3 regions of the Comamonas sp. E6 genome follow, and region 1 is predicted to be linked to each of the others. Evidence: predicted binding sites of a transcription regulator. Region 1 holds the regulator's gene; each other region holds the start of a gene.

Evidence for each region. The regulator sigma-54, encoded in region 1, starts transcription at its own class of promoters, with help from an activator protein. The targets are predictions, from matches to a motif close to TGGCANGNAANCTGCTTT.
Region 2: the regulator sigma-54 is predicted to act here: its motif matches at 7,982-7,999, upstream of CSE6_RS22635 (flavin monoamine oxidase family protein).
Region 3: the regulator sigma-54 is predicted to act here: its motif matches at 2,230-2,247, upstream of CSE6_RS01820 (ammonium transporter).

The regions. Positions count from the first base shown of each region.
Region 1 covers NZ_BBXH01000012.1:175,164-185,390, forward strand. Annotated here, with positions in the region: gene CSE6_RS11860 (class I SAM-dependent RNA methyltransferase) at 1-69, opposite strand, end outside; gene CSE6_RS11865 (tRNA-binding protein) at 249-587, shown strand; gene CSE6_RS11870 (DUF711 family protein) at 645-1,877, shown strand; gene CSE6_RS11875 (aspartyl/asparaginyl beta-hydroxylase domain-containing protein) at 2,013-2,933, shown strand; gene CSE6_RS11880 (RNA polymerase factor sigma-54) at 3,123-4,724, opposite strand; gene lptB (LPS export ABC transporter ATP-binding protein) at 4,870-5,652, opposite strand; gene lptA (lipopolysaccharide transport periplasmic protein LptA) at 5,649-6,305, opposite strand; gene ltrA (group II intron reverse transcriptase/maturase) at 6,428-8,161, opposite strand; gene CSE6_RS11900 (thiol:disulfide interchange protein DsbA/DsbL) at 9,282-9,932, opposite strand; gene CSE6_RS11905 (SPOR domain-containing protein) at 10,093-10,227, opposite strand, start outside.
Region 2 covers NZ_BBXH01000030.1:46,345-56,571, forward strand. Annotated here, with positions in the region: gene CSE6_RS22605 (TauD/TfdA family dioxygenase) at 1-141, opposite strand, end outside; gene CSE6_RS22610 (AraC family transcriptional regulator) at 299-1,333, shown strand; gene CSE6_RS22615 (M20 aminoacylase family protein) at 1,320-2,531, opposite strand; gene CSE6_RS22620 (ABC transporter substrate-binding protein) at 2,616-3,776, opposite strand; gene CSE6_RS22625 (molybdopterin-dependent oxidoreductase) at 3,937-6,000, shown strand; gene CSE6_RS22630 (sensor domain-containing diguanylate cyclase) at 6,196-7,755, shown strand; gene CSE6_RS22635 (flavin monoamine oxidase family protein) at 8,060-9,655, shown strand; gene CSE6_RS22640 (cytochrome c) at 9,686-10,183, shown strand; gene CSE6_RS22645 (RidA family protein) at 10,202-10,227, shown strand, end outside.
Region 3 covers NZ_BBXH01000005.1:174,555-184,781, forward strand. Annotated here, with positions in the region: gene CSE6_RS01815 (5'-nucleotidase) at 1-894, opposite strand, end outside; gene CSE6_RS01820 (ammonium transporter) at 956-2,158, opposite strand; gene gspF (type II secretion system inner membrane protein GspF) at 2,290-3,513, opposite strand; gene CSE6_RS01830 (SDR family NAD(P)-dependent oxidoreductase) at 3,674-4,423, shown strand; gene CSE6_RS01835 (glutathione S-transferase family protein) at 4,495-5,151, opposite strand; gene CSE6_RS01840 (YafY family protein) at 5,245-5,934, opposite strand; gene CSE6_RS01845 (LLM class flavin-dependent oxidoreductase) at 6,060-7,067, opposite strand; gene CSE6_RS01850 (hypothetical protein) at 7,113-7,397, opposite strand; gene CSE6_RS01855 (hypothetical protein) at 7,495-9,447, opposite strand; gene CSE6_RS01860 (helix-turn-helix transcriptional regulator) at 9,621-10,227, shown strand, end outside.

The sequences.
Region 1 (10,227 bases):
GTGGACCTCGTCGGCCAGAAAGCCCTCGACGCCGGCGGCGCAGGGCAGAAACAAATGCAGTTGGTTCATAGAAATCAGTGCGCGCCAGCAACGGCGCAGGCGCCGGACGCTCACGGGAGCCTGTTGTGCGCTTTACAGGGCATAAGCATACGCGCTAGGCCTTTTCCGGTGCCCGCGCACGACAAGCGTTGCTCTACAGATGCTCGCAGGGCCCGAGGCATGATGCCAGGCCAAGGAGCAATGACGACATGGAAGAAATCAGCTGGAACGACTTTATGAAGGTGGAGCTGCGCGTGGGCCGCGTGCTGCAGGCCGAGGTATTTGCCGAGGCCCGCAAGCCCGCCTACAAGCTGCTGGTGGACCTGGGTCCCGAGCTGGGCCAGCGCAAGTCCAGCGCGCAGATCACCGAGCATTACCAACCCGAGGAGCTGATAGGACGGCTGGTGGTGGCCGTGATCAACTTTCCCAAGAAGCAGATTGGGCCCTTGATGAGCGAATGTCTTGTGACCGGTTTTCACGATGCCACGGGAGCCGTGGCCCTGTGCGTGCCCGACAAGGAGGTGCCGCTGGGCACGCGCCTGCTGTAATCGGCGTGTTCAGAGGCAAAATGGCCGCCAGCCATTCTCCCGCCTACGGATACTGCTATGAATATCAGCTTCAACCCGCTGGTGCGCGTGCGCACCGTCACCGCCTTTGTCAACCTGAGCGCCGATGAGGCACAGTGGCAGGCCGACCTGACCCAGGCCAAGCAGCAATGCGATGCCGTGGCCGATGCCATTGAGGCCCGGGGCTATCAGGTGCAGTCCATCCGCATCGTGAGCAACCCGTTTGGCGAATATCTGGATGTCTCCAGCGCAGACAGCGCCCAAGCCGGCCTGCAGCGCATTGCCGAAACGCTCAAGGCCATCAACACCGGCAAACGCCGCATCCGCTTTGCCGTGGGCGAGGCGCGCAATGCGCAGGAAGTGGCCCTGCTGCCGCAGCTGATTGCCGCCTATGGCGACCTGTGCAACGCCTGCGTAAACATCGATCTGGATGAACATGGCTTTCTGCAGACCGGTTTGCTGGCCCATAGCGTGCAGGCAATTCAGCAGATCGCGCGCAGCACGCCACGCGGCGAAGGCAACTTCAACTTCACGGTCAACTTCAACTGCGCGCCCGGCATTCCCTATTTCCCGGCCAGCTACCACCGCGGCCAGCACCACGGCGCCCTGGTGCTGGGCCTGGAAACGCCAGACCTCATGGTGGCTGAACTGCAGGAGCTGCAGCAGCAGCGCCTGCAGCTCGATCACGCGGCGTGGTTCAGGCTCGCATTCGAGCGCCTGAGCCAGACTCTGAACGAGCATGCCACTGCCATCCAGCGCTGTGCCGACGGCGTGAAACTGGCCGAGAGCTGGCATATCGCGGGCATGGACACCTCGGCCGCGCCGTCCAAGTCCTGCGCCTCCATGGTCGATGTCTACCAACTGCTGGGCGTGCCCTGTTTCGGCGCCAGCGGCACGGTGGAAGCCTCGGCCCTGCTGACCCGCGTCTTCAAATCAGTCAACGGCGTGACGCAGATCGGCTTCAGCGGCCTGATGCTGGCCGTGACCGAGGACCAAGGCCTGGCCCAGGCCAGTCTGAATGACGAATTCGATATCCGCGCCCTGCTGACCTACAGCAGCGTCTGCGGCATCGGCCTCGATACCGTGCCTGTGCCGGGCGATAGCAGCGCCGAGCAGATCGCCGCCGTCATGCGCGATACGGGCACCATGGCTTTTCGCCTCAACAAGCCGCTGACGGTGCGGCTATTCCCCGTGCCGGGCCTCAAAGCGGGCGACACAACGGTGTTCGAGAGCGCGGATCTGTGCAACTGCGCCGTGCTGGCTCTGCCTTGAGTATCTGATCCTGACCGGCTGCCGCGCCTGGCCGTCAAGCGCCGGCAGCTATTGCTTTTGATATTCCCCTACCCCGGTTCTGTTTGACCTGCCCCCATGGTGGCCGCCGGGGTGCCCCCGGTAAAATTGGCCCTTATGGCAAAAATAATCGTTCTGGCACTGGTGCTGCTTTTCTTTGGCTGCGGGCTGTACATGCATCTGCGCGGCAAGGTGCGCCACAAGGTGGTCAAGCAATTGTTTGACCACTCCACGTTCACAGCGCCGTTCAACGTCTTCATGCTGATGTTCAGCAAGGTGCCGCGCACGCCCTATCTGCCCACCAGCACCTTCCCCGAGCTGGCGCCGCTGCAGGCCAACTGGCGTGAAATCCGCGAGGAAGCCGTCAATCTGCAAAAGAACATGCAGATCAAGGCCGCCGCCAATAACGATGACGCAGGCTTCAACTCCTTCTTCAAGACCGGCTGGAAGCGCTTCTATCTCAAGTGGTACGGCGATGCCCACCCTTCGGCCATGGAGCTGTGCCCCAAGACCACGGCCCTGGTGAAATCGATTCCCAGCGTCAAGGCCGCCATGTTTGCCGAGCTGCCGCCCGGCGCCAAGCTCAATCTGCACCGCGACCCCTATGCAGGCTCGCTGCGCTATCACCTGGCCGTGCTGGCCCCCAACGACGACCGCTGCATGATCGAGGTCGACGGCCAGCCCTATAGCTGGCGTGAAGGTGAAGGCGTGATCTTCGACGAGACCTTTATGCACTGGGCCGAGAACCGCAGCGAAGGCAACCGCATCGTGCTGTTCTGCGATGTGGAGCGCCCCATGACCAATGGCTTTGCCCAGTGGCTCAATCACTGGCTGGGCAAGAACGTGGTGGCCGCCGCCAGCTCGCCCAACAACGAGGGCGATCCGCGCGGCATGATCAGCAAGCTGTTCAAGATCTCGTTCTATGCGGGCAAGTACCGCCGCGCCTTCCGCGACTGGAATCCGACCTTCTACAAGATCCTCAAGTTCGGCCTGATGATTGGCGTGCTGGTCTGGTTTATCTGGTGGTTGGTTTCTTGATAACCCCCTGAGGCGCTACGCGCCTTCCCCTGGCCGGGCGCCCCCAAGGGGGACGGCAGCATCGCCGCAAGGGCAGCTCTTGCTCGCTGCCCCTTGCTTGAGGAATGCCTTATCAAGGCTCCCGCCCTAAAGACAGAGCAAGAAAGCCGCTGTGCGATGCATCAGCGGCTTTCTTGTTTCTGCGGTGCCCTACAGCGCCTTGCGCAGCGTGGTCGTCGGTATCTTGAGCTGCTCGCGGTATTTGGCGACGGTGCGGCGCGCGCACTCGATGCCCTGCTCTTTGAGCATATCGGCCAGCTTGGCGTCCGACAGCGGCTTCTTGGCATCTTCGGCATCGACAAACTGCTTGATCAGCGCACGCACGGCCGTGCTGGAGGCGCTGCCGCCGGTTTCCGTGCCCAGGCCCGAACCGAAGAAGTACTTGAGCTCGAAGGTGCCCTGGGGCGTGGCCATGTACTTGGCGGTGGTCACACGGCTGATGGTGGACTCGTGCAGGCCCAGCGTGTCGGCGATATCGCGCAGCACCAGCGGTCGCATGGCCAGCTCGCCATGCACAAAGAAGTTCTTCTGCCGCTCCACGATGGCTTCGGAGACCCGCAAGATGGTGTCGAAGCGCTGCTGGATGTTCTTGATGAACCAGCGCGCCTCCTGCAGTTGCTGCTGCAGCGCCGCATGGCCGTCGCTGTTCTTGTGGCGGCGCAGTACGCTGGCATAGATGTCATGCACGCGCAGACGCGGCATGACCTCGGGGTTGAGCTGCACGGAGAAGTCCACCCGGCCCGAGCCGGCCCGCACCGGGCGCACGATGACATCGGGCACCACGATATGGCGTTCCACGTCGACAAAGCGGCGCCCCGGACGCGGCTCCAGTCTGGCGATCAGGGCCATGGCCTCGCGCAGTTGCTCCTCGCGCGCACCGCACAGACTGGTGAGCTTGCGCAGATCGCGCCGCGCCAGCAGGTCCATGGGCTGAGCGCAGATGGCCTGCGCCAGCAGCAGCCGGTTCATATGCGCCTCGGTCGTGCCCTCATCCTCGGCGGTGCGGATCAGGTCGCGCAGCTGCAGCTGCAGGCACTCGGCCAGATCACGCGCTCCCACGCCCACGGGCTCCAGGCTTTGCAGCAGCTTCAGCGCAATGACAAAGTGCTGCTCCAGCTCCTCGCGCTCTTCCAGGTCGTCGCCGGCCAGGCTTTGCGCCAGCTCCTGCAGGGAATCCTCGAGATAGCCGTCGTCGCTGAGCGACTCGATGAGAAAGCGCAGCGCCGCCATGTCCGCCGCGCCCAGATGCAGGCTCAGCGCCTGACGATGGAGAAAGTCGGTCAGGCTCTGGTGCTCGCGCGCCAGATCGATGGCATCGGTTTCGTCATCGCCATCGCGGTTGCGCGTGGAGCTGCTGGCCGAGGGCGTATCCCACTCGCTACTGGATTCGCCACCCCATTCCCCGTCCTGACCGTCCAGGCCCTCGGCCTCCCAGTTCAGCGTTTCAGGGGTTTCGGGGTTTGATGTCTCCGCTACCGTTTCAGTAGCTTGTTGCGCTTGCGATGCATCTCTTTCAGCATGAATACTATCTGAAGTACTGTATTCACCGGCGCTATTAGCTACATCTACAGGAGCATCTCCCGCAGTTTCGGCCTCATCGCCCGCACGTTCCAGAAAAGGGTTGTCGACCAGCATCTGCTCGACTTCCTGCGCCAGCTCCAGGGTGGAAAGCTGCAGCAGCTGAATGGATTGCTGCAGCTGCGGCGTAAGCGATAAATGCTGCGAAACGCGTAGCGAGAGACCTGGCTTCATCGAGGCGCGGCCCCCAGACAATCATTGCAAACGCGCGCAGTGCTACGGGTTTGCCGCCGGGCCACCTCAAGGCAAACCCCGGCGCAGCCGGTCAGGGCCCCTTCTGGGGGCAGCGACCGCACAAAGTGAGGGAGCGTGGCGGTCATCACATCCTGAAATGTTCGCCCAGATAGACGCGGCGCACATCGGCGTTCTCCACGATCTCCTCGGGCGTGCCTTCGGCCAGCACATGACCGTCGCTGATGATGAAGGCGTGGTCGCAGATGCCCAGCGTCTCGCGCACATTATGGTCGGTGATCAGCACGCCGATGCCGCGCTCCTTGAGGAAGCCGATGATGCGCTGGATCTCGATCACCGCGATCGGGTCGATGCCGGCAAAAGGCTCGTCAAGCAAAATAAAGCGCGGTTGCGTGGCCAGGGCGCGGGCAATTTCCACGCGACGGCGCTCACCGCCTGACAGCGCCAGCGCCGGCGACTGGCGCAGATGCTCGACGCGCAGCTCCTGCAGCAGGCCCGTGAGGCGCTTTTCGATCTCGTCGCGCGTCAGCGCCTTGCCCTGCTCGTCCTTTTGCAGCTCCAGCACGGCGCGCACATTGTCTTCCACGCTGAGCTTGCGAAAGATGGAGGCTTCCTGGGGCAGATAGGACAGGCCCAGGCGCGAACGCTGGTGAATCGGCATGCCGCCCACCGGCTGGCCGTCGATGAAGATCTCGCCGCCGTCGCTGCGCACCAGGCCCACGATCATGTAGAACGATGTGGTCTTGCCCGCTCCATTAGGGCCGAGCAGACCGACGACCTCGCCTTTTTGCACGGACAGGGACACATCCTTGACCACCTTGCGGCTGCCGTAGGACTTGGCCAGATGTTTGGCCTCCAGGCGGCTGTCGGACTCGCCGCTGCGGCTGCTGGAGAAAGTCGGCTCGCTCATTTCTTCTCGTCGGCTTTCTCGCCGCCCAGCGTCATGCTCTGGCGCAGCTGCGTGGCAGGTGTTGCAGGCTTGGGCTGTGCCCCCGGCGTGCCGTCCTTGGGCGCCATGATGGCGCGCACACGGCCGCCCTGTCCCACGGAGGAGCTAGGCAGGCCGCCGCTGGTCTTCTGGCCATCGACGGTATAGACGTCGGTGATGTTGTTGTAGACGATGATGGAGCCCGTGACCTGATCGCTGAGCTGACCGCCACGGTAGCGGCGCATCTCGCCACGACGGATGAACTTGACGATATCGGCCTTGCCGTCGTACTCGATGACTTCGCCTTCGCCCTCGATGAACTCCTCGGGCTGACCGGCCACGGTATCGCGCTTCTGGCGGAAGAACGCTCGCTTGCCGGCCTCGGCCTTGATCACACCGTACTGATAGCCCTCGGCGTCCTGCCGCACATCGAGCTGAGCACCGCGCAGCACGATGGAGCCCTTGGTCATCACCACATTGCCAGTAAAGACACTGGTCTGCTGCAGCTCGTCATGACGCAACGCATCCGCCTCGATATTCATGGGCTTGGCGCTGTCGGCTTTTTCGGCATGGACAATGCCGGTCGCTGCTGCCAGGGCGCAGGCCAGCGCAAGAGGTAGGAGTGTTTTTTTCATGGAAGGCACGTTGGAGGGTAGGGACAGTTCATTGCTGAACCATCCCCCCCTAAGAACCGGACTTGCGACTTTCACCGCATCCGGCTCAAGCACAACAAGTTCAATCTTCAATACTCTCCATTCTAGGATGGATTGTTTTTTCCTGATTGAACGCTAAGCCCTTGAGAGGCCGGTTTCGCTACCTGTAAACCCAGTGCATGCAACCGCCTGTGACAGACGGGGTGCAGTAGCACCCGATTGGAGAGTTTGTCTGATCCACCCGCCACCTTGTAAACAATGTGGTGGTCGTGCCAGCGTTCCCCTTCTTCCAACGGTTCCGCACATAGTGCGCAACGTCCGTTCTGTGAGATGTAGAGCATCGACGTTTCGTACTGGTACGACATATTTTTCAACATGCGCTTCGTCCTCAAGTCTTCGCCATAAACCTCATCAGCCGGGTCAAAGGGGTTGTAACTCCCTCTGATCTTTTCGTGCCTCACGATCTTTGTATCAGCAAGCTTCAACAATTTGGTCGTGAGTGAGCCGTCTGCCGTTTTCACGGTTGCTGCGAACTCATCCCTGTCCTTGATGCGCCGCCAGTAACGGCTTTTGCACCAGAGGAGGGACTTATTCGGATGTCGTCTTCTCGTCCAGCGCACTAGGCGCCAGTAGATCAGGCTGTCCATCCGACTGAAGGTTTCCTTCGCCACCACCGGTTGGTGGTACTGCGCCCATCCCCGAAGGATTGGGTTCAGTTTGGCTATGAGATCCTCCTGCTTCATGGATACGTGTGACTTCACGATTTCACTGACCTTGCGATAGAGCGCTTGCGCGTTCTTCTTGCTTGGTTTGTTGAGAAACTTCCCTTTGTATTTGCGAAAGTTCCACCCCAGGAAATCGAAACCGGTGTCTATGTGTGTGACCTTCGTCTTTTCCAGTGATAGGCGCAGACCCCGTTGTGCGAGGAATGCTTCTATCCAAGGCCTAACCTCTGTCCCGAGCAGCTCTTGAGAGCTACCCGTGATCACAAAGTCGTCGGCGTACCGGATCACGTTGACTTTCAGTTTCGCGGCCTTTTTCACGCCAAACCGCCCCCGAAGGTATGCGATCAAGCCCGATTCCAGCCCGTTCAGACACATGTTCGCCAATGTTGGCGAGATGATGCCGCCTTGTGGCGTCCCTTCTGTGGTTGGCGATAGGCGGCCCTGGTGGACTACCCCGGCTTTCAACCATTTGAGCAAGATTGTCTTGTTCATAGGAACGTGACGTACCAGCCACTCATGGTTGATATGGTCGAAACAGCCTTGGATATCCGCCTCCAGCACCCACTGAGCAGAGTCTCTCTTGGATGTGCAGACGACTATCTGGCCCATGGCATCCGCCGTCGAGCGATTCCTCCTAAAGCCGTAGCTGTTCAGATCGCTCGTGGTTTCCGCCACAGGTTCCAGTCCAAGCAGGTGTAGCGCCTGCATGGCCCGATCCAACATCGTGGGAATGCCCAGAGGGCGCTCCTTTCCGTTGGACTTCGGGATGTAGACCCGCCGAAGCGGTTTAGCTCTATATCCCCGTTGCTGTTTCAACCGACCAATTGCCACCCGTTTCAGGGCAGGAGAATCCCAAAGCTGGCGATCGACACCTGCCGTTCGCTTGCCTTGGTTTTCGGTAACTCGTCTTACTGCCAGAGCCCTGGCGGAAAACGAGTGGATTAAAGACCGTTGCAAGGCTTTCACCCTGCGCCAGTCTTTCTCCAGCGTAGCCTTCGCTATGCGTTGCTGCGTCGTTCTCACGAACTGCTCGACCCGGTGCCAATCAATGGCGTGCCAGTCTTGCGGTTCGCGTGAGGACGCAGAACTACTGGAGACAGTTGTTTCTCTCATGCTTTCCTCTTTCAGGTTTGACCCTTTGGAGGACGCGTGACTTCCCAAAAGGGAGGCTATGCGTCCCTTTTGGGCTATGAAATGAACACCAACAGTCGCGAGCGACGGTTGCACCAAGTGGAAGTGGGCACGCTTTCGCGTTAGGACAAATGCCTTATGCCACCCATTACAGGCAGCCATTCGCTTTTTCCACTATCCCATACCCCCTCATCCAACAGGTCGCCTTACGACTTCCCTGCCATCGCGCTTGCGCGTGCTGGCGGACGGTGGGGCTTACCACGTTCCCTAATCTACCGACGTTGGCGGCTTGCGCCGCTTCCTGTCTATCCGTTTAGGACTCATCTATCCCGGGGCTGAATGTTGGTGACGTGTGTCTAGCAAGAACAGACACAGCCTTCAGCGTACCTTTTGGTCGTGGCCTATCAGCAGATTTGGCCCCTCAATGGTCACCCAGGTTCGAACGACGATTCACTTTACGTTGCCCATGCGGAATTAGCCTGGCCCCTTAACCGCCTTTCTGCTGGCAGCCTCCAGAAATCACTCTCGCGAGTGGTTTCTGCCGCTATGCGGGGGTACGTTGTCGGGTGAGCTCTGCACAGGACCATTACTGGTCTTGCACATCACCGTAGGCTATTTGTGGTCACACACAAAGTCATAGCGATTCCATTTCTGAAAAGTATGACAAGGCAGATCAGAGCTTTGCGCCCTTCCGTATCTGAAGCCTTACGTCGGGACGTTTCCATGTTCGTGGAAAATTTCAGACGTGTCTCATCCTCACCACACTTCTGTGGCGAAAATGGGCCAAAACGGCGCGCAAATCCTTGGAAAGGACGTGCAAATGCTTGCCCTTCCCTTGTGGGGAAAGGCTTGCAGCCGAATTGAGCCATTCGGCTGCAGATTGAAATTGCTACGTTTTAAGTAGCAATGGAGCTTAGACCTCTAAGGCTTATCGCTCATTTGAAAGATGGCACGAGGCCACAAAAGACGCGACACGTGTCGCACTCTTGCATCCATTGTAGTCATTCCCTTTTTGCAACTTGCGTAAAAAACACCCACAAAAAAGCCCGCACGGCGGCGGGCTTGTTGGGCGTCAAACGTCACTGGCGTCTGCTGCCTGATCTCAGGCCTTGCGGCTGGAGGCGACCAGCGCATTGACCACGCGCAGCACATTCTCCATATTGCCGGCCTTGGTGCCGTCCGTGTAGTAGCGGCCGGCCACACCCATGGCGGGCACGCCTTCCACGTCATATTCGTTTTGCAGCTGAGCGGCCTTGCGCGCCTGATTGGCCACGGTGAAGGAGTTGTAGACCTCCTTGAACTTGGCCAGATCCACGCCCTGCTTGCCGACCCAGTCAAAGATGGCGTCATCGGTCTTGAGCAGATTGCGATCCACGTGGATGGTGCGGAACACCTTGGCATGCAGCTGGGGCAGCAGGTTCATGCCCTCCAGGGCGTAGTACAGCTTTTGCTGTGGCACGAAAGAGGCATTGAAAGCCACGGGCACGCGGCGCACCACCACATCGGCAGGCTGGCTCTTTGCCCAGGCTTCGAACTGGGGCTCGAAGGCATTGCAATGCGGGCAGCTGTACCAGAAGAACTCGACCACCTCGACCTTGCCGGCCGGCGCGCTCACGCTGGCGGGCTTGCCGAGCTTGATGTAGTCCTTGCCTTCCTTGGGCGCAGCGCCCTGGGCCCAGCTGGAGGAGGCACCCAGAGTCAGGGCACCGGCAGCAGCTGCCGAGGCAGCCAGAGAGAATTCGCGACGTTTCATCTAAACAAACTCCTGTATCAGGTCTGCAATATCAGAGCCAACAGGCCCAAAAAAGTTCAGCGTTGTCAAAACTACCAATGGCACAAGTCAGAGGTCTCAAGCAAGGGCCGCCCCGCAGCTAAGCTGCAGTCCCCCGGCGCGCAGCGCCTCAGGGGCCTTGCTATCTGGCCGCGCGCACCAGAGTCGAGTCCACGCCCGCACCGTCGAGCTTGCCCTTGAGCTGCTCAGCGTCGTCACGCTTGCTGAACGGCCCCACGCGCACGCGGAAAACGGTGATGCCGTTCTGCTCACGCTC
Region 2 (10,227 bases), on a different contig from region 1:
CTGGCGGCGCAAGAACAGCACCTTGTGCTTGAGCAAGGCCGTCTTGATCTCTGCGAAAAGCCCATCATCGCGCAGCGCATCCGCCAGTTGCACATCGACCAACTCCGCGCCTATGGCACAGGTCAGAGGGTTTATCTGCATCACTGTCTCCTACACTTTTTTGAACCCAGGCTTGTTGCTAGTCTCTGCCGCCCGGTAAGTCCACTGTAGAAAACCTGTGTCACATAGGTTGTGCATTTCATGCCGCACGCTATGCATCTCATGCCAGAATTTCTCCGACTTTTTGCGTGGAGCAGTCATGGTCACTTTTGTGCGCGCGGCATCTCTGACGAATTTCTCGGAACTCTTCAGCGAACTGGGAGGAGACCCTGATGCGGCATTGCGTCGTGCCGGCCTGCGCCCAGCCGTGGTGCGCGAGCAGGATCAGCTGATCGATGCATTGACGGCCGGACGCCTGCTGGAAGAAGCTGCAAGCATCACGGGTTGCGAAAACTTCGGGCTGCGCATGGCGCAATCACGACAGGTTTCAAACTTCGGTGTCGTCAGCCTTTTGTTGCTGCACCAGCCCACCTTGCGCAAGGTGCTGAGCACGCTGATCGAGCATGTGCACATGCTCAATGAGTCGCTGGTGATTCATATGGACGACGCCAATGGCGTCGTGGTGCTGCGCGAAGAGTTCACCCTGCCGGATGCATTGCCGCAATCCATGGAACTGGCAATCGGCGTGCTGTTTCGTACCTGCAACCTGCTGCTGCATGAGCAATGGCGCCCGCTGCGGGTCTGCTTCAGCCACCCCGCGCCCGGCGACACCGGCCTGCACAAGCAGATGTTTCGTTGCCGCGTGGAGTTTGATGCGGACTTCAACGGCATTGTGTTTCGCACCGAGGACCTGGATGCTCCCAACCCCTTGGCCGACCCGGTTCTGGTGCGCTATGCCAAGACCATGGTGGACACCACGCAGCAAGGCCGTCAGGCCTCCATCGGCCAGCAGGTGCGCAAGGCCATCTATCTCATGTTGCCCTCGGGCAATGCCACCTGCATCTGCGTGGCCCAGGGTCTGGGGCGCAGCGTACGGACCCTGCAGCGCGAGCTTGATGGTGAAGGCCTGAGCTTTACCGACCTGCTACAGGAGGTTCGCTCGGATCTTGCCCAGCGCTATGTGCGCAACCCTGACTACCCTGTGGGCCAGATCGCCTCCATGCTGGGCTACAACAGCCACAGTGCCTTCACACGCTGGTTCAGCACGCTCTTTGGCTGCCCGCCCGAGGTCTGGCGTGAAAGAAATCTTCCACCCAGCCCGCAGCGGCGGGGCCAAGCCTTCAGCCGCGCGTAGGCTGGTCCAGCCAGCGCTGGGCCAGCTTGACCCAGAAGGTCGCACCCAGCGGAATCAGCGCATCGTTGAAGTCGTAGCTGGGGTTGTGCAAGGTACAGGGGCCACCGCCATGCCCGAGGGCGCGATGATCACCATCGCCGTTGGCGATAAAGCAGTAGGCTCCGGGCTTTTCCAACAGCATGAAGGCAAAGTCCTCGGCCCCCATGGATGGCTCTTGCGGCACCACACCGGCATCGCCCAGAATCTCGCGCATCACGGCCTGGGCAAATTCGGCCTCGGGGGCCGTGTTGATGGTTGGCGGGTAGTTGCGCACGAACTCGAACGAGCATTGCGTGCCATGCGCCGCACAGACGGCCTCGCTGATCTGCTGCATGCGCTGCTCGATGAGGTCCAGCACCTCCAGCGTAAAGGTACGCACCGTGCCCTGCAGCTCCACGCTGTCCGGCACGACGTTGGTAGCCTCGCCGGCATGGACCATGGTGACCGACACCACGCCCGCCTCAATGGGCTTGACGTTACGGCTGACGATGGTCTGGAAAGCCATGATGAGCTGGGCCGCCACGGGTACCGGGTCCACCACCATATGCGGCATGGCCGCGTGGCCGCCCTTGCCGCGTACCACGATCCTGAATTCGTTGCTGGATGCCATGGCGGGCCCCGCACCCACGGCCATGGTGCCGGCCTTCATGCCCGGCCAGTTGTGCATGCCAAACACAGCCTGCATGGGGAACTGCTCGAACAGTCCGTCGTTGACCATCTCCCGGGCACCGCCACCGCCTTCCTCGGCAGGCTGGAAGATGGTGTAGACCGTGCCCTCGAAGCTGTCGCGATGTGCGGCCAGATATTGCGCCGCCGCCAGCAACATGGCCGTGTGGCCGTCGTGACCGCAGGCATGCATCTTGCCCGCATGGCGGCTGGCATGGTCAAAGGTGTTGAACTCCTGCATGGGCAGGGCATCCATATCGGCGCGCAGGCCGATGGCTCGGCCGCTGCTGCCGCCGTCGCGGCCATGGATGACGCCCACCACACCGGTCTTGCCCAGACCGCGATGGATCGCTATGCCCCATTGCTCCAGCTTCGCCGCGACCAGATCCGAGGTCCGTATTTCCTCGAAACACAGCTCGGGGTGGGCGTGGATATCGCGACGCAGCGCGGCAATGTCAGGGGCGCTTGCTTGAAGTTCGGGCAGCAGGGCCATGCGCTCTCTCCTTGGGGTCATCAATGGCAAAGATGCCATGATGGCCCAAAGCGAGAGAGCTTGCGCCCTGCGCGCCTCAAAGCCTCACACCCGGACCTTTCCGTCGCCTGTGAGCATGGACAGCTCGACAAAGCGCGGCTTGCCGGCCTGTGGACGGAAGGCGATCGGAAAACCCGCCACCTGCTGGCCATTCATGGCCTCCAGTGCCGCTACCAGGCCATCGCGCTGCAGCCGGCCTGCGGCAGCGGCGGATTTCAGCGCCTCGCTCACGACACGGGCAGCCAGATAGCCTTCCATGCTGGAGTAATCGGGCTGCAGCGACGCGCCTCCTTTGTGCAGTGCGGCCTGAAACTCACGCGCCAGGGGATGCGATGTCTTGAAGGGCGAGGGCACGACCTGGGTGACCACCACGCCCTCGGCCTCCTTGCCAAGAGCCTGCGCCAGTGCAGAAGTTCCCACGAACGACACGTTGTAGAACTGACCGCCATAGCCCGCCTGGCGTGCCGCTCGCACAAAGGCAGCGCTGGCCGCATAGGTGCCGACCTGCACGATGACATCGGCACCCAGCGGCACCAGAGTCTTGACGGCCTTGGCCACATCCTGGGAGTTGCGCTCCACCGTGGCTGCACCCACGGGTTTGAGGCCATGGCCTTGCAGCGCCTGCATCACCCCCTCGAGACCTGACTGACCATAGGCGTCGTTCTGATGAAACACCGCGATCTTCTTGAGGCCCAAAGAAACCAGCTGTCTGACCATGAGCGCGGTCTCATCGGCATAGGAGGCACGCAGATTGAAGACCGCCTGCGCCAGCTTGGGGTCGCGCAGGCCGGCGCCCCCCGTCAGTGGAGCAATCAGCGGCAGCCTGGCTTTCTGCAGCAAAGGCAGTGCGGCCATGCTGGTGGGCGTGCCCAGATAGCCAAACAAGGCCATCACATCATCGGCAATGAATTTCTGGGTATTGGCCACGCAGCGCTCTGGCTCATAGCCATCGTCCAGCGTGCGCAGCTCCACCTGGCGGCGGCCGATGCCGCCCTGGGCATTGAGCTGATCGAAATACAGCTTGGCGCCCTGCACAAACTGCATACCCAGCTGTGCCGAGGGGCCGCTCAGCGCGCAGGACTGCCCAAGCACAATCGGCCCGCTCGAATCCTGGGAATGACTTGCGCCGATCCAGCTCCCGGCTGCCACAGCTGCGCCAGCAGTCATGAATTGACGACGGTTCCACTCCACTCGCTTGTACTGCATTGCTCTTGATCTCTCTCTACGGGCTACTCATTGCTACGGGCTGGATCGGCCCGTTTCTGGGGTCTTGCATCTCAGGTTTTTTGACATGGATGCGCGCCGCATAATAGGCCCACAAAACGGTCTTCAGACGCAAACCGATCCAGATTTTCGAGCCCACGACATGCCTCATATCGTTCAAGTACGCGGTGCCTGCCCGCATGACTGCCCGGACACCTGCGCCCTGCTCACCACGGTGGTCGATGGCACGGCCACCAAGGTGCAAGGCAATGCAGAACACGCTCACACGGGCGGCGTGCTCTGCGCCAAGGTCAGCAAGTACACCGAACGCACCTACCACGCCGGGCGAGTTCTGCAGCCTCTCAAACGCAGCGGCCCCAAAGGCAGCGGCCATTTCTCCCCCGTGAGCTGGGACGAGGCCCTGAGCGATATTGCCCAGCGCCTGCACGGTATTGCCCGGCGCGCGCCCGAAGCCATACTGCCCTACAGCTATGCCGGCACCATGGGCCTGGTACAGGCCGAAAGCATGGACCGGCGCTTTTTCCACCAGCTGGGCTCCAGCCTGCTGGATCGCACCATCTGCGCCAGTGCCGGTAGCGAGGCGCTGACCGCTACCTATGGCGGCAAGCTGGGCATGCGTGTGGAGTTCTTTGCCGAAAGCAAGCTGATCCTGATCTGGGGCAGCAACAGCATCGCCAGCAATCTTCATTTCTGGCGCTATGCGCAGGAAGCCAAGCGCCAGGGCGCCAAGCTGATCTGCATAGACCCGCGCAAGAGCGAGACCGCCGACAAATGCCACGAGCATCTGCAACTGCTGCCCGGCACCGATGCGGCACTGGCATTGGCGCTGATGCACGAGCTGATCGTGCACGACTGGCTGGACCATGACTACATCGCCCAACACACTCAGGGCTGGGAGGCACTCAGGGCCAGAGCATTGCAATGGCCGCCCGAGCGCGCCGCCAGTGTCTGTGGCCTGAGCGTGGAACAGATTCAGTCCCTGGCCCGCGATTACGGCACGACCAGGCCTGCGGCCATCCGCCTCAATTACGGTATGCAGCGCGCGCGCGGCGGCGGCAATGCCGTGCGCGCCGTGGCCTGCCTGCCGGCTCTTGTCGGCGCCTGGCGCCACCGCGCTGGCGGGCTGCTGCTGTCCGCCTCGGGGGTCTCGCCGTTCAAGCGCGCAGATCTGCAAATGCCGCAGTTGCTGGGCGAGCGTCGCCCACGCACGCTGAACATGAGCCAGATTGGCGATGTGCTGCTGCATGAGGGCGATGCCGGCTTCGGCCCCAAGGTGGAAGCCGTCGTGGTCTATAACAGCAATCCCGTGGCGGTGGCGCCAGAGTCGGCCAAGGTGGCTGCGGGCTTTGCGCGCGAAGATCTGTTCACCGTGGTGCTTGAGCATTTCCTCACCGACACCGCAGACCATGCCGACTATGTGCTGCCCGCCACCACGCAGCTAGAGCATTGGGACATCCACGGCAGCTACGGCCATACCGATGTGCTGCTGAATCGCCCCGCGATCGAGCCCCAAGGCCAGGCGCGCAGCAACGCGCAGATCTTTCGCGATCTGGCCATGCATATGGCCAGGCTGGACCCCGCTTTTGCCGCAGCCTGCTTCTCTGATTCCGACGAAGCGCTGTGCCGCGCAGCGCTAGCACAGACAGCCATTGATTTCGACGATCTTCTGCAACAGGGCTTTGCCCATATCCCGCTGCCCGATGCGCCGTTTGCCGAAGGTGGCTTTGCCACGCCTTCGGGCAAATGCGAATTCGACAACCCCGCCCTGGCGCGGCTGGGCATCAACACCCTGCCCGACTACCTGCCCAATTACGAGCCGCCCACGGCCGCCTACCCGCTGGCCATGATCTCGCCGCCGGCACGCAACTTCCTCAACAGCAGCTTTGCCAATGTGGCCAGTCTGGCCCGCATGGAAGAGCGTCCACTGCTGGAGATGCACCCCGATGACGCAGCTGCGCGCGGCATTGCCGACGGTGACCGGTTACGCGTCTTCAACCAGCGCGGCGAGCATGTCTGCCACGTCGCCGTCAACGGCCGCGCTCGCACCGGCGTGGTGGTGGGCCTGGGCATCTGGTGGCGCAAGCAGGGAGCCAACGGCACGAATGTGAACGAGCTGACGCATCAGCAGCTCACCGATATTGGCCGGGCGCCCTGCTTCTACGACTGCGCGGTACAGGTGGAAAAGTTCAAGGAGTTGTCAGCCTGACGCGGCTGCATTGTGGTTGACCATGAGCAGGGCCACGGCGCGAGCAACCATAATGCAGGCACTCAATGAATATGCGGCCGGGGTCTGAGCCTGTCAGAGCACACAGGTACAGCGCAGAGCCGCCCTGCTCTCGCGACATCATCTGTGAAGAAATCTCTCCCCTGGCACCGCCGGCTTGCGCCTAACCGGCTTGATTTGCGTCGACTGATCCTGGTCCTGACCATCTGCAGCGCGCTGATCCCGTTTCTCAACACCTTCTATGCCGGCTATCTGGTGCAGCGCCAGCAGCTGATAGACAACACGCTTGAAGGTCACCATGCCTATGCGACCAAGCTGGCGCAGAGCACGGATGATTTTCTGCAGTCCGCCCTGCAGCAGCTGGAATACAGCGCCAATCTGATGGGCGCGCACATGGATGACGTGGACTATCTGGCCAAGGAGGCCACACGTCTGCGCCTGCAAACCAAGAGCTTCAACTCCGTCACCATCATCGACCCAACGGGCTATGTGCTGGCGACATCGCCCGAAACCCTGCAGATCAAGGGCAAGACGCTGCAAAGCGCCGGAGTGACACAGACATTGAGCACTCGCGGGCCCGTCATCAGCCAGCCCTATATGTCCACGGCCGGCAACTACATCGTCTTTGTCTCTCAGCCCATTTTCGACCCTCAGGGCGAATTCCTGGGAGCGGTAGGCGGCAGCATCTACCTCAAGGAAGACAGCATCCTCGACACCCTGCTGGGCTCGCACTTCTACCAGGATGGCACCTATGTCTATGTGGTGGACCAGAACAAGCACATCATCTATCACCCCGACAACCACCGTATCGGCGATCAGGTGATCAACAACGATGTCATCAACGCCGTGATCCGAGGCGAGTCGGGTACGGCGCCAGTCGTCAACAGCAAGGGAGTGGAAATGCTGGCCGGCTATGCCGTCATCCATGCCTCGGGATGGGGCATTGTGGCCCAGCGCCCCAAGGCGGCCACGCTGGCCCCGCTCAACAAGCTGATGCGCTCCGTGCTCTACAAGACCCTGCCCATCGCCCTGCTGATGCTGGTGGTCATCTGGTGGAGCGCGCGCCGCATTGCCAGCCCGCTGCGCCAGCTCGCCAATGGCGCTCACGATATGGACAAGCCCGAGACGGCGCAGAACATCCAGGCCGTCAAGTCCTGGTACTTCGAGTCCTACGAACTCAAGAAAGCCATGCTCAAGGGCCTGGGCCTGCTGCAACGCAATATCACCAAGCTGCGCGAGGACGTGAACACCGATCCGTTGACCGGGCTGGGCAATCGCCGCCATCTGGAGGCAGCCATCAGCGCCTTTCAGACGCAAGCGCTGCCGTTCTCGGTGATTGCCATCGACATCGACCACTTCAAGCATATCAACGACGGTTTTGGCCACGACACAGGCGACGAGGTACTCAGACAGCTCGCACGCACCATGCGCGAGGTCTCGCGTGTCGATGACCTGCCCTGCCGCGTGGGTGGCGAGGAGTTTCTGCTGCTGCTGCCCGGCACGGGGCTGGAGGCCGCCGCCCATGCCGCCGAGCGCCTGCGTCAGCTGGTCGAGAAAATGGAGATACCGCCCGTGGGCCATATCACCATCTCGCTGGGCGTGGCCCACTGGCCCGACAGCGATCCCGATATCAAGGCCGTCTTCCAGCAGGCCGATGCCATGCTCTATGCCGCCAAGCGGGGTGGACGCAATCGTGTCATGGTCAGTAAGGCCTGCGAGCCTCCCAGCGAGCTCTGAGCCCGGCAGCACCGTAGTTCCGCTCCCACACTCAAGGCGTATCCGCTGTCACAGCCGCTACGCTTTTTTTGCAGCTTATTGTGTGACTCCGTTGCACCAATTTGGCCACTGACGCTTCAAATTAGTGAGCATGCACCACAAGCGTTAAAAGGATTGAGCGCAAATTGATCTGAATTCCATAACAAGTAACTGATTTCATTGAACTAATGCCTTGAGCCCTCTGACCTGGCACAGCTCTTGCTGAAAACCCTTGCCCCGCAACCCCGGATGGACAGCGGAATACACAACAGCAAAGGAATTTCAGATGCCAGAGCCAAGCAAGCATGTCAGTCGCAGACAACTGCTCTCGATGATCGGAAAGGTCGCGGGCGGCAGTGCCATGTACCAAGCCATGAGTTCACTGGGCTACGCCGCCGAGTCGCATTACAGCGGTCCGGTCAAGCTCGGCAACGCCAGACATGGCGCGTCGGTTCTGGTGCTGGGCGCGGGCCTGGCAGGCATGGTGGCAGCCCACGAGTTGCGCGCGGCGGGCTACAAGGTGCAGTTGCTTGAATACCAGAGTCGCGCCGGCGGCCGCTGCTGGACGCTGCGCGGCGGCGATGAGTTCAGCGAACTCGACGGTACACGCCAGAAAGTGGGCTTTGCCAAGGGCAACTACTTCAACCCCGGCCCCTGGCGCGTGCCCTACCACCACCATGCGATGCTGGACTACTACAAGCGCTTCGGCATCAAGCTCGAAGCCTTCAACCAAGTCAACTACAACGCCTATCTGCACAACAGCAAGGCCCTGGCCGGCAAGCCCCAGCGCTTTCGCCATGTGCAGACCGATGTCTACGGTCATGTGGCCGAGCTGCTCGCCAAGGCTACCAATCAGGGCGCGCTGGACCAGAGCGTCAGCCGGGAAGACAAGGAACGCCTGCTGGAGAGCCTCAAGGCCTGGGGCGTGCTGGACAAGGAGTACCGCTACCGCGCCAGCAATGCGGTCAGCGATTTCCGTGGCTACGACATCGACCCCGGCGGCGGCCTGATGGCGCAGGCCAAACCGTCGACGCCCATGGACCTGCACGAGCTGCTCGAATCCAATTTGTGGCGCCAGATGGGCGTTGGTAATATCTACGAATTCCACAGCGCCATCTTCCAGCCCGAAGGCGGCATGGACATGCTGGCCCAGGCCATGGCGCGCGATCTGGGCTCGGCCATACGCTACAACGCCAAGGTCACCAGGATCGCCCAGAACGACAAGGGCGTGACCGTGGACTATGTAGACGCCCTCAAGCCCGGCGCCACACTGCAGGCCCGCGCCGACTGGTGCGTGTGCACGATTCCGCTGTCCATCCTGAGCCAGATCGAAGTGCAGGCCAGCAGCGCCATGCAAAACGCGATTGCTGCCGTGCCCTACGGCAGCTCCATGAAGGTCGGTCTGGAGTTCAAGCGCCGCTTCTGGGAAGAGGACGAGCGCATCTACGGCGGCATCAGCTACACCGATCTGCCGATTCAGCAGATCTCCTACCCCTCCACCGGCTATATGGGCAACGGCCCCGCCGTGCTGCTGGGCGCCTATGCCTTCGAGAACTCCAACAGCTACCGCTTCTCCTCGCTCAAGCCGGCCGAGCGCATTCGTCTGGCGCTGGAGTACGGCGCGCAGATTCATCCGCAGTACAAGCAGGAGTTCCTCAACGGTGTGTCGGTAGCCTGGCATCGCATGCCCTGGATCAACGGCTGCTTCGGCAACTGGACCGATGCGCTGCGCGAGCAGCACTACAAGGATCTGGCCCAGATCGACGGTCGCCTAGTGCTCGCGGGCGAGCATGTCTCGTACATCCCCGCCTGGCAGGAAGGTGCCGTGCTGTCTTCGCTGGACGCCATCCAGCGTCTGCACGCCAAGGCCTCCAGCCTCTGATCGCCCATGTCTGCAACAAGGAACTTCACCATGCACACATTGCACCGTCTTTGCTCCGCTTTCGCCCTGGCCCTGGGTCTCTCCGGCGCCGTCCTGGCCCAATCACAGGGCATGAAAACCCAGGATGTGAAAAACCTGCAAACGCTGCAGTCTGCCGCCGTTCTTTCCATCTCGCCCGCCGATACCCAGGCGCTGATGCAGAACTTCTCTGCGGTCCGTCCACGCTTCAGCCAGAGCGGCGGAGAGACCCTGTACCAGGCCATCTGCCAGGGATGCCACATGGTCAAGGGCGAAGGCGCCAAGGGCGCCGGCTTCTATCCCGCGCTGGCCTCCAACCCCAAGCTGGCAGCCGCCGCCTACCCGACCTCGGTCGTCATGAACGGCCTGCACGGCATGCCATCCTTTGCCAGCAAGCTGTCCGACGAGCAGATTGCCGACGTCGTGAACTATGTGCGCAGCAACTTCGGCAATCAGTACCCGGACAAGCTGTCTGCCGCCGACGTCAAACCCTTTCGCGTCACCCCATAAATCCATTCAGGAGATCACATGAACGTTCCATCCATCTTCAAGAC
Region 3 (10,227 bases), on a different contig from region 1:
ATGGGCAATGCCGCTGCGCACATGGCCCGAGGGAACATGTCCGGCCGCATTGCGTACATGGCCGGTCTGGTCGTCGAAGAAGAAATCGGGCTCGAACTCGCGCAGAAACCCGCCCTTGGCCAGTCCGCCGAGGAACATGGCTTCATCGACATCGATCTTCCAGTCCATCAGCGTATTGAGCGCGCGTTCATGGGCCGGGGCGCTGCGCGCCGTGACCAGGGCCGTGCGCACGCGCATGCCGGCTACATCGGCCTGCTGCAGCCGGTGCAGGGCGGCCAGCAGGGGCTTGAAAGGGCCTTCAGGCAGCGGCTGGGCGGCTTTCTCCAGCTCATGCTGCTGGAAAGCCTCCAGGCCCTGGGCCTGGAAGATGCGCTCGGCCTCGTCGGAAAACAGCACGGCATCGCCGTCGAAAGCGATGCGCACTTCACGCGGATGGCTGCTGCTGGCGCGCATGGAGTCGGTGAACACATGGGCGGCCGGGTAGCCCAGCTGCAGTGCCTGGGTCACGTCATCGGCATTCGCCGAGAGAAACAGCTGGGCTCCCAGCGGGCGCAGATAGCCGAAGGGGTCGCGCCCCTGGGTGAATACGCCGCGCTGTATGGAGTGCAGGCCGTGGGCCTGGGCCGAGCGGAAGACGCGCATGCCGCTGACGGGGTCGTTGCGCGAGAGCAGCACCACTTCCACATGCTGCTGTGCCTCGGTGTTGAAGGCCAGCAGCTTCTTGACCAGCGAGAAGGCCACGCCGGGCGCGGCAGGCACGTTCAGCCGCTCGCGCTGCAAGCGCAGATAGGTCGCCGGGTCGCTGTCCTCGAAGAGGCGGTTTTCCTCCTCGAAATCGAACAGGGCTCGCGAGGAGATGGCGACGACGAGCTTGTCGTTCAGGGTCATGGCCATGGCGGTACGGCTTTGAGCGGATGTGCAGACAAGCTCCGATGATACGCAGGCCGCCGCGCCCTCACCAGTTGGCTTCGCGCTCTGGCGTGGCACTGATATGGTGTATGGACAGATCGGCGCCGTCGAATTCCTGTTCCTGGCTCAGGCGCAGCCCCATGGTTTTCTTGAGCAGACCGTAGACCAGCAGGCCGCCGAGCGCTGCCCAGGCCACGCCCATCAGCGTGCCTATGAGCTGGGCCAGCGGATGTACGCCGCCAAGCCCGCCCAGTGCCTGCGTGCCGAAGATGCCGGCTGCAATGCCGCCCCAGGCGCCGCACAGACCGTGCAGCGGCCACACGCCCAGCACATCGTCGATCTTCCATTTGTTCTGCGTCAGCGTGAACATGAAGACAAAGATGGCGCCGGCGGCAGCCCCCACGACCAGTGCCCCCAGAGGGTGCATCAGATCCGAGCCCGCGCAGACGGCAACCAGACCGGCCAGCGGGCCGTTGTGCACAAAGCCCGGGTCGTTTTTGCCCACGGCCAGGGCAGCCAGCGTGCCGCCCACCATGGCCATCAGCGAATTCACGGCGACCAGACCGGAGATCTTGTCCAGGCTCTGGGCACTCATCACATTGAAGCCGAACCAGCCCACGATCAGAATCCAGGCTCCCAGCGCCAGGAAGGGAATGCTGGAGGGGGGCGTGGCGGCGATCGCTCCGCCCTGGCGGTAGCGATTGCTGCGCGGACCCAGCAGCAGCACGGCGCCAAGAGCGATCCAGCCGCCCACGGCGTGGACCACCACGCTGCCGGCAAAGTCGTGGAACTCGGCGCCGGTCAGCGCCTTGATCCAGGCCTGCACGCCGAAATGCTGGTTCCAGGCAATGCCCTCGAAGAAGGGGTAGATCAGGCCCACGATCATGGCCGTGGCGATCAGCTGGGGCCAGAACTTGGCGCGTTCGGCAATGCCGCCCGAGATGATGGCGGGAATGGCGGCCGCGAAGGTCAGCAGAAAGAAGAACTTGACCAGGCCGTAGCCGTTGAGTGCCGTCAGCTGCTCGGCACCCACGAAAAAGTGCGTGCCGTAGGCCACGCCATAGCCGAGCGCGAAATAGACCACGGTGGAGACCGAGAAGTCGACCAGGATCTTGACCAGGGCATTGACCTGGTTCTTGCGGCGCACGGTGCCCAGCTCCAGGAAGGCGAAACCGGCGTGCATGGCAAGAACCATGACGGCGCCCATCAGAATGAACAGGGCATCCGCGCCCTGTTTTAGTGCTTGCATGAAAACGCTCCAGCTGAAATTTGCTATTTATTGGTGCGAAATTGCGGAAAAAACCCGCAATGCACTAAAAGAAAGCAAGAATTGCGCCAGGCTGGAGTGGGCGCTTCCGCACCGTTGCGGGCGCGGCCGGCCTATTTGACGAACTGGTTGAGCTGGATGATGGGCATGAGCACGGCCAGCACGATGAGCATGACCACCAGCCCCATGACGACGATGAGCAGCGGCTCGAGGATCGTGGCCAGGTGCATGGCACGGCGCTGGACCTCGGTGGACAGCTGGGTGGCGGCACGCTGCAGCATCAGCGGCAGCTGGCCCGTCTGCTCGCCCAGCCGGGCGAACATGGCGACCAGGCCCGGAAAGCGCTTCTTCTGAGCCAGGGCCGAGGCCAGTGGCGCGCCTTCGCGCACCAGCACCAGCGCATCCATGGCATCGGCGCGCAGCGCGCGGTTGTTGAGCGTCTCGGCCGCAGCCTGCAAGGCCTTGAGAATGGGCACGCCCGCTCCGGCCAGCATGGCCAGCGTGCCGGCAAAGCGCGCCGCGTTATAGCTGCGCGAGAGTCGGCCTATGAGCGGCAGGCGCAGCCACTGGGCATCGAAGCGCTCGCGAAACGCCTCGTTCCTGAGCGCCAGCCGAAAGCCCACGGCAGCCAGCAGCAGCACGGCCAGCATGAGCCAGCCGTAGTGGCGCACAAAGTCGCTGATGCCGAGCATGACCACGGTGAGAAACGGCAGCGCACGCTTGGTGCCGGCAAACACGCCGGCCACCTGCGGCACCACATAGCTGACCAGAAAGATCACGATGACGATGGCCACCAGCGTCACGATGGCTGGATACAGCGAGGCGCCGATGAGCTTGGACTGCAAGGCCTGGCGCGCCTCCAGGTCGTCGGCCAGGTTTTCCAGCACCGGACCCAGGCTGCCGCTGGATTCGCCGGCGCCGATCACGGCGCAAAAGATATCGGAAAACTCGCGTGGATGCTGTTCCAGCGCCCTGGCAAAGCTGGAGCCGGCATTGACCTCGGCCCTCAGCGCTGCGACCAGCTGATGCTGGCGTTCGTCCTCGGCTTCCTCGGACAGCGCAGCCAGTGCGCGTTCTATGGGCAGGCCGGAGCTGACCAGGCCCGATAGCTGGCGGGTCCATACCGCGAGGCTGGTGGAGTTGAAGACCGGGCGCGTGAACCATCCGGAAGCGCCGGTGCGGCCCTGACCCTTGCCTGCGGCGACGGGCTCGACCTGCAGCGGCACCAGGGCCTGGCTGCGCAGCTGGCTGCGCGCGGCACGGGCGTTGTCGGCTTCCAGGGTGCCCTTGCGGGTCTGGCCCTGGGCATCCAGGGCTTCAAAGGTAAAGGCGGGCATGCGCGAATCGATCTGACGGGTGAGGAGTTAGTGCAGATAGTAGCGACTAATGATGTCAGCACTTCGGCGTTTGAGAGAGCGAACCCGGCTTGACGCAGGTCAGGACTGCCGCGGCTGAGGTCGGCACAATGGTCTGCCGATTCAAGAATGCGAGGTTTCGATGCTCAAGGACAAGGTTGCATTGGTGACGGGGGCTGCATCCGGCATAGGCCGTTGTGTGGCGCTGACATGGGCCAGGGAAGGCGCGCGGGTGGTGCTGGCCGACCTCAACGAGGAGCAGGGCCAGGAGAGCGCGGCCCTGGTGCGCGAGCTGGGTGCAGAGGCACTGTATCTGCGCGCCGACGCCGGCAGCCCGGCGGATCATGAAGCGCTGGTGGCCCTGACCATGCGCCACTTCGGCAGGCTGGACGTGGCCTGCAACAACGCCGGCATCGGCGGAGCCAGCGCGCCAACCGCCGACTATCCACTCGATGCCTGGGAGCAGGTGCTGCGCGTCAATCTCTCGGGTGTCTTCTATGCCTGCAAATACCAGATTGCCGCCATGCTGCAAGGCGGTGGCGGCTCCATCATCAATATGGCGTCCATACTCGGCGCCGTGGGCTTTGCCAACTCTGCGGCCTATACGGCGGCCAAGCATGGCGTGCTGGGCCTGACCAAGGCGGCAGCGCTCGAATATTCGGCCCGGGGCGTGCGAATCAATGCCGTGGGGCCGGGCTTTGTCCAGACCCCCATGATCAGCGGTCTGGAGCAGGACCCGGCCACGCATGCGGCGCTGGTGGCGGCCCACCCCATGGGACGGCTGGGCCAGCCCGAGGAGATCGCCGAGCTGGTGGCCTGGCTGGCCAGTGACCGCGCGTCGTTTGTGACGGGCGCTTATTACCCGGTCGACGGCGGTTACTTGGCGCGCTGAGTGGTCTGCAGCGGTTTGCTATAGGTTTTGATGGCCCTGCGCTTGACTGGCAAGCGCTGCGGGCCAAAACCTTAAACGACTGGCGCCATGGCGGCGGCTTGCATATCGCCGTCGATCTCGTCGGCGCGCACCGAGGCTGCACGCTGCAGCAGCGGCGTGGCATAGGCCTCGAATTCGGGCCGCCTGGGCAAGCTGCCGTCCATCATGCTCCAGCCGATATAGCTGGCCAGATACAGATCGGCGGCCGTGAAGTGGTCGCCGCAGACATAGCGTTTGCCGGCCACCGCATGCAGCAATGTGTTCAGCACATCGTCAAAGCGACCAAAGCCCGCGCTTATGGCCTGCTGATGAGTTTGCGATTGCAGCCAGCCTTCGTTGCGGGCGGTTGTGACGGCCTCCACCGGCCCGGCGACAAAGAACAGCCAGCGAAAGTAGCTGGCCCGTTCCGGGCTGCCCATTGCCGGGGCCAGTCGTTTCTCGGGAAAAAGCTCGGCCAGATAGGCGAGGATGGCTCCGGTCTCGGTGACCACGGCATCGCCATGCTGCAGCGCCGGGACCTTGCCCATGGGGTTGATGGACAGGTACTCGGGCGACTTCATCTCGGGTCCGAATTCCAGGTCAACGGTTTCATAGTCGGCGCCGCATTCCTCCAGCATCCAGCGCACCATGCGGGCGCGTGATCTGGGGTTGCTGAAAAAGCGCAGCTTGGGTTGCTGAGGTGTGGACATTGCGGCTCTCCTTGGCGGGCTGTTGTGACATGGCAAAAACGCCATGCAGCCAATGTAGGAGCGGGGGCTGACAGTTTCTGTCAGCAGCGCCGCTCAATCCAGCGTGTAGCCGGTTTCGTCCAGCCAGCGCTGTATCAGTGCCTGACGTCGCTGCGGATAGCGTTCTCCGAGATCCTCCAGCGCGTCCACGCGGTCGGCGCGAAAGTGACGAAAGGCCTGGCGCAACTCGCACCATGCCGAGACCACGCGGCTGCGCTCGAAGTAGGCCATGGCAAACGGCCAGACCCGGCGCTGGCTCGGCACGCCATGCTGGTCCCGGTAATGCAGCACGACCTTGTGTTCGGCGCGGATGGCGCGGCGCAGCGCGGCCTGCCAGGGCTCGGCCGGCGGATCTGTCTGCATATTGGGAACCAGCAGGCCGCTGGTATCGACGGCGATGCGCAGCTCCAGCGGCAGTGCTGTGCGTATGCGGTCCATGGCGGCGGTGGCAGCCTGGGCCAGTTGCGGATCGGCCTGCAGGCTGGCCCAGCGAGCGCCCAGCAGCAGGGCCTCCAGCTCGTCGGCGTTGAACATCAGCGGCGGCAGCAGAAAGCCGGGCCGCATCTCGAAGCCTATGCCGGGGTCGCCCAGGATGTCGGCGCCCTGGGTGCGCAAGGTGGCAATATCGCGATACAGCGTGCGCAGGCTGATGCCCAGCGCCTGGGCCAGCTCGGGCCCGGTCTGCGGCTGACGGGCGCGGCGCAGCGTATCCAGCAATTGCAGCAGACGGGCGGAACGGCTCATGGGCGAAATCTGAGAGGTGAACGACGCAGGAGTTTGGCATGCTCTCATGCCGGGACGCTGGTTTGTCGTTCTCTCTGCACTCCCTCCTACCGCGCAGCGTGAGAGGAGGGAGCTGCCAGGTCCGCTCAGGAGGCAGTGTTCATTGCGCCAGCCGTGATCTCCAGGCTGCGCAGGCGCAGCTCGGCGTCATAGACATCGCTGACGATCATGAATTCATCGGCCTGGGTCTCGTCGGCCAGCTTTTGCAGCCCCTGGCGCACGGTATCGGGGCCGCCGATGACGCCCACTGCCAGGAAATCGGCAATCGCCGCCTGGGCGCGCCCATCCAGCTGCTCCCAGAAGTCCGGTACCGGGGGCATGAGGCGGGTGCGGTTGCCGGTCAGAATGCCGAGCACGCGCTGATAGGTGCTGCTGGCCAGAAACCGCGCCTCTTCATCGCTGGGGGCTGCAATCACGGGCACGCCGACAATCGCGTAAGGCTTGGCCAGCGTGGCACTGGGCTTGAACATCTGGCGATACAGGGCCAGGGCCTGGTGCAGCATGCGCGGCGCAAAGTGCGAGGCAAAGGCGTAGGGCAGGCCCATGTGTGCAGCCAGCTGGGCCGAGAACAGACTGGAGCCCAGCAGCCAGATCGGGACATGCGTGCCCGCGCCCGGCATGGCGATGATGCGGGCGCCGTCCTGGTGATCGCCCAGCAGACGCTGCAGCTCCTGTACGTCGCGCGGGAAGTCCTCCTCGGTCTCCACGCGGTCGCGGCGCAGGGCGCGCATGGTCGCACCGTCGGTGCCCGGCGCGCGGCCCAGGCCCAGGTCGATGCGGCCCGGGTAGAGCTCGGCCAGTGTGCCGAAGGCCTCGGCCACCACCAGCGGTGCATGGTTGGGCAGCATGATGCCCCCCGAGCCCACACGAATCCTCTGCGTGGCGCCTGCGATGTGGCCGATCAGCACGGCCGTGGCCGAACTAGCAATGCCCGGCATATTGTGGTGCTCGGCCAGCCAGTAGCGGGTGAAGCCCAGCTTTTCAGCCTGCTGCGCGGTGCGCACGGCAATCTGCAGAGCATCGGCCACCGTTCCGCCTTCGCGCACGGCGACCAGGTCCAGCATGGACAGCTTGACGTTGTTCAGGGATTTCATGGCGATTGATCTATATGGTTTTGATAGCTTGCAGCGTTTTCTGGGTCAGCGTTTGCGGCCGATCTCACGTCCAAGCACAATGCCGACCAGCACACCCCAGGCCAGCAGCACGGCGGCCATGGCGTAATAGCTGCTGCCGGCCTGCATGGCGAATACCGAGCCCAGCAAGGCCACCAGCGCCGCCATGCGGATTACGCGGCGCAACTGGTCCACGGGAAGACGGCCCTTGATGTTGAACAGCACGGCGAGGCTGATGACAGCCAGGGCGATCAGCAGCAGAAACAGATCGCCGCCATAGGGCTGGACGGAAGTGCGAAGGTTTTCAAGCATGGCAACGATTCTGGCAAAGCTCAATGACCGCTGCTGGCTGAGGCCATGCATGAAAAAGCCCACCGAGAGGTGGGCTGTGCTGCGCTAGGGCGGGGAGTCAGTTCAGGCCGAGGGCGCCAAGCAGCGCATCGGCGGCAGTGCCATTGAGCCGCTGCTGATTGCTGACCATCTGCTTGTCCCGATAGCCGACATAGGTGATGCCGCCCCGTTCGACGAACAGGCGATAGTTCTGGAAGTTGCTGACATTGAGCTGGGTGGGCTCCTGTGCGAAGCGCAGCACCTTGGCATCTGCCTGGGTGGCGATGCTGTAATTGCTGACCAGAATCGTCTTGCAGGTGGACACGCCGTTGATGAACAGGGTCCGGTTGTTGGGCAAGGTGCTCATATCGCCCTCGCATTCATAAAAGCGTGCGCGCTGTTCGCCGCCGTTCTCGAAACCCACCATATAGCGCTTGTAGGCGGCGCTGCCATCGGGCTTGAGATAGTCGCGGCGGCTGACCAGCACGCGCGAGTTGTTGCCATGCACATCGGCGGCCGAGACATTGGGCGCAAAGTCGCCGGCATTCCAGGCGATGAATTCCGCAAGCGTGGCGCTGCGCCAGGTGCTGGTGTCAGGGTTGTTCGGTGCGTCGGCACGGGCAATGGTGGCGCGGTTGGCGTTGTTGCTCAGGTAGTAGTCGCTGCCGCCCAGGTCGGTGACGGTGCGATAGCTGAGCGTGGAGCCGCTGGGGAAGGTCGTTTCGGCCGGAAGCTGATCGGGTCTCGGGCCCCAGTTGGCAAAGCTGCCGTCGGCAGAGTCCTGCCACGGGGCGGAGCGGATCTCGGTGACGATGTCACGCATCTTCAGGCCTGCGATATTGCGCACACTCTGCTTGGCTCTGCTGACCAGGCTCTTGCAGTACAGGGATTCGCTCTCTCCGCTCGCGAGGCTGGTGACCTGCTGCACGAAGTCCGTGGGGCAGGCAAACCATTCGCTGCCGGTCCAATAGATCTGAGGCCTTGCCCAGGGCTGCTCCTGGCCGCTGACCACGCGCTCGCGGAACTCCGTGAAATAGCGTTTGCCGTTCGCATCGGGAGTGTTCTGCTCGGCCGTGGCTTCGAAGGCCCGGATGTAGTAGTTGCTGGTGTCGGTAAAGCTGAGCCAGCGCAGCTGCGTGCTCGCCGTGGGGCCGCCGGCCTCGGGGATGCTGGTTTGCGACTGCATGGCTGCGATCAGGCCCACATTGCCGGCCGTGACGCCCGAAGCGCTGGCCACCTGCTGGGCGGCGGTTTCCATGGCGGATTGCTTGTCCTTCATGGAGCTGCTGGTGTCGCTGAGGGCGGGATTGTCCAGCACGGCCGTGGCCAGGGTTTGCAGCTGCTGCAGCAGCACGCTGTTGACGGCGGCGTTGAGCTGTACCGAAGTCAGCGGCGCGCCGTCGACGCCTGTGGCGCCTGCCGTGTTGCTGAGCTGGGTCTGGGTGGTCACCACGATCAGGCGCGCTATGGTGGCGGCCAGCTTGCCGGCGTTGCTGTCGTCCTGGGTGAAATCCGCCAGCACCGAAGTGCCCAGGCCCAGCTGGCTCTGGATGGCTGCTGCCGCATCGGCGGTGCTGCTGCCCGTGGCCTGGCTGTGCGCCTGGACCAGGGTGCTCAGCGGGCTGACGACACCAGGCTGATCGGCGGGTGCTCGCAATATGAAAGCCACGGGAACGGCGCCGGTGTCGGCATCGACAGAGTCCTTGGTGACCAGGGCCAGAATCGGGAATTTGCCCACATCGGCCTCTGGCACTTCCAGGCTGGCCTGACCGGCGGCATTGGTGACGGCACTGGGCTCCCCTGCGTCGCAGCTGCCGTTGTCGTTTCTGTCCATGCAGACCCTGACGTTTTGCAAGGCGCCGTCGATCACGGTGGTGGAGATCGATTTTGTGGCCGGAGCCGGGGCGGGCGACGGAGCAGGAGAAGCGCTGTCGCTGCCGCCGCCGCAGCCGGCAATGGAGGCAATCAGGACCAGGGTGCCCAGGGACACCGAGCGGCGGATGAATGGAGTTGTGGTGAGTGCTTGTGACATGGCAGCCTTTGGTTGATAGAGTGGCTGCCGTTGTTTGTAAGCACTTGTTGTCGCGAAAACATCACCAAATTGGGTGAAGGGTTTGCAGCTATTTCAAAGTGTGAGTAAATGAAATGAATCCCCAGCGAAGCTCCATGAGGTGCTTGCTGTGGCGAGCCTTGGAAGGAGGCTCTATGGCGGTAGCGCATCTGCCTTTGATGTTGCAGGAACGGTTGCCCGCATTGATTGCGGCCATCTACGAGTCGGCACTGGAGCCGGCGCGCTGGCAGGGCTTTCTGGCCTTGTTCGGCGCGGCCCTGCGTTCACCGGCCAGCGTCATCTGGGCCAACGACTTTGCGCAGCGGACGGTGGATCTGGACGGGGGTTTTGGCACTTTCGGCGCCAGTCAGGGCTTTGCCGCCGCCGAACTGGAAAGCTTTGCCACGCACTACTGTCAGTGCAATGTCTGGCTGCAGGACCAGAGTCTGCATAGACCGGGCACGGTGGTGAATTCCTCCACACTGTTTCCCGACCGGAACCTGCCGGGTACCGAGTGGTATGGCGACTGGCTGCGACCTCAGGACCTGTTCTATTCCTGCGCGGCCGTGGTCGACAATCAGCATGACCGATCGTTCAACATCACCGTTGTCAGGCCGCATGCCGTGGGTGCCTACAGCGCCGAAGAGCTGGGCCTTGTGCAGCAGCTCATGCCGCACCTGCAGAGCGCATTTGCAATTCACCGACGCCTGTACCGTACCCAGGCATTGCTGAATGCATCGCTGGCCGTACTGGAGGATCTGC